DNA from 2 places in the Streptomyces sp. NPDC051822 genome. Region 2 is predicted to be linked to the other one. Evidence: riboswitches for the same ligand, from Rfam matches in the RefSeq annotation. Region 2 holds a riboswitch; the other holds the start of a gene.
What was found. Region 2 has a riboswitch for S-adenosylmethionine ahead of ACIA8N_RS01745 (aminotransferase class V-fold PLP-dependent enzyme). Riboswitches for the same ligand answer to the same signal wherever they lie in the genome.

Region 1: another riboswitch for S-adenosylmethionine. It lies ahead of thrC (threonine synthase); the one in region 2 lies ahead of ACIA8N_RS01745 (aminotransferase class V-fold PLP-dependent enzyme).

The regions. Positions count from the first base shown of each region.
Region 1 is NZ_JBITBZ010000008.1:139,414-141,858, reverse strand. Features, by position in the region: gene thrC (threonine synthase) at 1-1,137, opposite strand, end outside; SAM riboswitch class I at 1,155-1,301, opposite strand; gene ACIA8N_RS23980 (glucosyl-3-phosphoglycerate synthase) at 1,462-2,403, shown strand.
Region 2 is NZ_JBITBZ010000001.1:382,086-384,530, forward strand. Features, by position in the region: gene ACIA8N_RS01745 (aminotransferase class V-fold PLP-dependent enzyme) at 1-1,000, opposite strand, end outside; SAM riboswitch class IV at 1,206-1,322, opposite strand; gene trpD (anthranilate phosphoribosyltransferase) at 1,423-2,445, opposite strand, start outside.

The DNA.
Region 1 (2,445 bases), on a different contig from region 2:
CTCGACGAGCTTCTTCGTGACGCCGACGGTCACGCCGCCCGCGGTCTCGGCGAAGATGCCCTCGGTCTGCGCGAGCAGCCTGATCGCGTCGACGACCTGCTCGTCGTTCACGTCCTCCACGGCGCCGCCGGTGCGGCGGGCGATGTCGAGGACGTACGGGCCGTCGGCCGGGTTGCCGATCGCGAGCGACTTGGCGATGGTGTTCGGCTTCTGGGGCCGTACGACGTCGTGGCCGGCCTTGAAGGCCACCGACACCGGGGAGCAGCCCTCGGCCTGGGCGCCGAAGATCTTGTACGGCTTGTCCTCGACGAGGCCCAGCTTGATGAGCTCCTGCAGACCCTTGTCGATCTTCGTGAGCTGCGAGCCGGACGCGATCGGGATGACGAGCTGGTCGGGGATGACCCAGCCGAGCTGCTCGCAGATCTCGTACGCCAGCGTCTTGGAGCCCTCGCCGTAGTACGGGCGGAGGTTGACGTTGACGAAGCCCCAGCCCTCGCCGAGCGGGTCGCCGATGAGCTCCGAGCAGAAGCGGTTGACGTCGTCGTAGTTGCCCTCGATGGCGACGAGGTCACCGCCGTAGACACCGGCCATGACGACCTTGCCCTGCTCCAGGTCGTGCGGGATGAACACGCAGGAGCGGAAGCCGGCGCGGGCGGCGGCGGCGCCGACGGCGCCGGCCAGGTTGCCGGTGGAGGAGCAGGAGAGCGTGGTGAAGCCGAAGGCGCGGGCGGCCTCGATGGCCTGGGCGACGACCCGGTCCTTGAAGGAGTGGGTCGGGTTGCCGGAGTCGTCCTTGACGAAGAGCTTGCCGGGGGCGACGCCGATCTCGCGGGCGAGGTTGTCGGCCTGGACGAGCTTGGTCCAGCCCGGGTTCAGGTTCGGCTTGTCGGCGACGTCGGCGGGTACGGGCAGCAGGGGGGCGTAGCGCCAGATGTTGGCGGGGCCGGCCTCGATCTGCTTGCGCAGCGCCTCGGGGTCACCGGTGGGGAGGTCGTACGCGACTTCGAGCGGTCCGAAACAGAGTTCGCAGGCGAAGATCGGGCCGAGTGCGAAGACTTCACCGCATTCGCGACACGAAAGCCCGGAAGCGGGACCGAGGTCGACGGTGGTGGCGGGGGTAGCGGTCTGTACAGCCATGGAGGCGAGGCCCTTTCTCCTCATCTTTCCCATGACGAATTTTTCGCCATGAGACGGATTTGGCACCTTCCCTAGTCGGGGGCCTCGCTGGAGGACGAGACGAACCGACTGGAGGGTTGCCGGGGCTTCAACGGGCCGTTTCCCTCTGCCCCTCTGGATGAGCGGTATTCGATTGTGAAGCGGGGTGAAGTTCCTTGCGGGCTTCGTTCCTGCGCTCCGACGCGGTCGGCACCCCGACGTGCATCGGGGATCCGCGTTGTTCAAGACTGTAACCGAAGGCCCGGACCCTTGGACCGGCCGTCCGAACCGCGAGATGGAGATCACGTGCTGGAAGAGGTGGAGCGCTGGCTGGCCCGGCGGTCCTGGTCCGTGGCGGACCGGCCGCTGGAGCGGATCCTCGCCGCCAAGCGTTCGACGCGCGTCAGCGTGGTGCTGCCGGCGCTGAACGAGGAGGCGACGGTCGGGGACATCGTCGCCGTGATCCGGCGTGAGCTGATGAGCGAGTCGGTGCCGCTGGTGGACGAGCTGGTGGTGATCGACTCGGGCTCCACGGACCGTACGGCGGAGGTGGCGGCGGCGGCCGGGGCGCGGGTGGTGGCGCGGGACGCGATCCTGCCCCGGATTCCGGCGGTGCCGGGCAAGGGCGAGGTCCTGTGGCGGTCGCTGATGGTGACGAGCGGGGACGTCGTCTGTTTCGTGGACGCGGACCTGCGGGACTTCTCGGCGGACTTCGTGACGGGGATCGTGGGCCCGCTGCTCACGGATCCGGACGTCCACTTCGTGAAGGCGATGTACGACCGCCCGTTCGGTGACACTCCTGGTCAGGGGGGTCGGGTGACGGAGCTGGTGGCGCGCCCGCTGCTGAACCTGCACTGGCCGCAGCTGGCCGGTTTCGTGCAGCCGCTGGGCGGCGAGTACGCGGCGCGGCGCTCGCTGCTCGAACGGCTGCCGTTCCCCGTCGGTTACGGAGTGGAACTGGGGCTGCTCGTGGACGCCCTGCACACGGTGGGCCTGGACGCTCTCGCGCAGGTGGACGTGGGGGTGCGCAAGCACCGGCACCAGGACGGGCAGGCGCTGGGCCGGATGGCGGCGGCGATCTACCGGACGGCGCAGCTGCGGCTGTCGCGGGGGCATCTGGTGCGGCCCTGGCTGACGCAGTTCGAGCGGGGAGAGGCGGGGTTCATACCCCGGACGTACGCGGTGGACACGGAGGAGCGGCCGCCGATGGCGGAGATCGCGGAGTACGCGCGCCGCCGCGTGGCGTAAGGCGCGGGGCGCGGGGAGGCGGGGCACGAGGAGGCGGGGCGC
Region 2 (2,445 bases):
CGAGGCCCGTGCGGACCTTGGCGATCAGGTGCCGCTCCCGCTCGACGAGGGTGTCGAAGCCGGCCTCGGTGAGCGCCTTGCAGGCGGAGGCGATGGAGTACACGCCGATGACGTTCGGGGAGCCTGCCTCGTGCCGGGCGGCTGTGGTGTGCCACTCGACGTCCACCCCGCCGTCGGTGCGGCGGGCGACCTTCTTCGACGCGCCGCCGCCCGCGAGGTAGGGCTCGGCCTCCTGGAGCCAGTCGGCGCGGCCCGCGAGGACGCCCGAGCCGAAGGGCGCGTACAGCTTGTGCCCGGAGAAGGCGATCCAGTCCACGTCGAGGTCCTGGACGGAGACCGGGTGGTGGGGCGCGAGCTGGGCGGCGTCGAGCACGATCCGGGCGCCGTGCGCGTGCGCGGCGGCGGCCAGCTCCTTCACCGGCCACAGCTCGCCGGTGACGTTGGAGGCTCCGGTGACGCAGACCAGCGCGGGGCCGTACGGCTCGCGGTCGGCGAGGGCGCGCTCCAGGGTGGCGACGGCCTGCTCGGGGGTGCGGGGCGCGTCGAGGTAGGTGACCCGGGCGTCCTGCCAGGGGAGCAGCGAGGCGTGGTGCTCGGTCTCGAAGACGAAGACCCGGCAGTCGGCGGGGAGCGTGGCGGCGAGCAGGTTGAGCGAGTCGGTGGTGGAGCGGGTGAAGACGACCTGGTCGCCGGGGCGGCAGTCGAGGAACTCGGCGACGGTGGCGCGGCTGTTCTCGAAGAGGTCGGTGGAGAGCTGGGAGAGGTAGCCGGCGCCACGGTGGACGCTGCCGTAGTAGGGGGCGTAGGCGGCGACGTCGTCCCAGACCCGCTGGAGGGCCGGCGCGCTGGCCGCGTAGTCGAGCGCCGCGTAGGTCACCTCGCCACCGGTGACGAGCGGGACGGTGACGTCCCGGCCGAGCACGGGCAGCGGGGCGGCGCAGCAGGGATCGGCGGACTCGGGGGCGACGGCGGTGGCGGCGGCGTTCGGGTACGCGGACATGGCGGTATCTCCCTGGCAGGAAAGGGCAGCGAAAGGCCCGCAGGGCAGCGCGAAGCGGGGTGCCTCATACGGGTGTTGCCTCGACGCACGGTGTTCGTGCGGAGGAGGGGAAAAGGGGCCGGAAGCCCTAACGCATTCGCTTGCTCACGAGACTGCTCCCTTGAGGACCAGGACCCCAGGGCCGCACACGTTCGACATGTGCAGGGGTCCGCGCTTGCCGTAGACCTCGCTGCCTACGACCTGGTCTTCACCCGGGGCACCCCGCCACGGACGGAGGGTTGCCGGACAGCAAGCCGGGGCTTCGTAGCTGTCACTCATGACCTGACCCGAAGCTATGCCACGTGATCGCCCGGGCGCAACCCGTGTCCGGATTCCGGGACGCGACGAAGGGCCCCGCCGTGGCGGGGCCCTTCGTCCGGAAGTCACGCGTTGCTGACGGCGATCCAGCGTTCCAGGGCCCTGCGGGCCTCGCCGGAGTCGATCGCCTCCGCGGCCTTCTCCATGCCCGCCCGGATCTGCTCCGCCAGGGTGCCCTCGCCCGGGGCGAGCGCGGTCAGCGCGGCGGCCGAGTTGAGCAGCACCGCGTCCCTTACGGGACCGGTCTCCCCCGCGAGCAGCCGACGGGCGACGTCCGCGTTGTACGAGGCGTCCGCGCCGCGCAGCGCCTCGACCGGCACGAGGTCGATGCCGACGTCCCGTGGGTCGAAGGCCTCCTCACGGACCGAGCCGTCACGGACCACCCACACCTTGGAGGTGGCGGTGGTGGTCAGCTCGTCGAGCCCGTCGTCGCCGCGGAAGACCAGCGCGGAGGAGCCCCGCTCGGCGAGCACCCCCGCCATGATCGGGGCCATCCGGGCGTCGGCGACACCCGTGGCCTGCGCCCGGACACGGGCCGGGTTGGTCAGCGGGCCGAGGAAGTTGAAGGTGGTCCGGATGCCGAGTTCCTTGCGGGCGGCGGCGACGTGTCGCAGCGCCGGGTGGAACTTCACCGCGAAGCAGAAGGTGATGCCGGCTTCCTCCGCGACCTCGGCGACCCGCCGCGGGGTCAGCTCCAGGTTGACGCCGAGCTTCTCCAGGACGTCGGACGCGCCGGACGCGGAGGACGCGGCCCGGTTGCCGTGCTTGACGACCTTGGCACCGGTGCCGGCGACGACGATCGCGGACATGGTGGAGATGTTGACGGTCTTGGCGCCGTCGCCGCCGGTGCCGACGATGTCGACGGAGGGCCCGGGCACCTCGATCGTGTTGGCGTGCTCGTACATGGTGCGGACGAGCCCGGAGATCTCCTCGACGGTCTCGCCCTTGGCGCGCAGGGCGACCGCGAAGCCGGCGATCTGGGCGTCGGTGGCCTCGCCGCGCAGGATCCTGTCCATCGCCCAGGCGGTGTCCTCGGCGCTCTGGTCGCGGCCGGTCAGCAGACCCTCCAGGACGACGGGCCAGGAGCG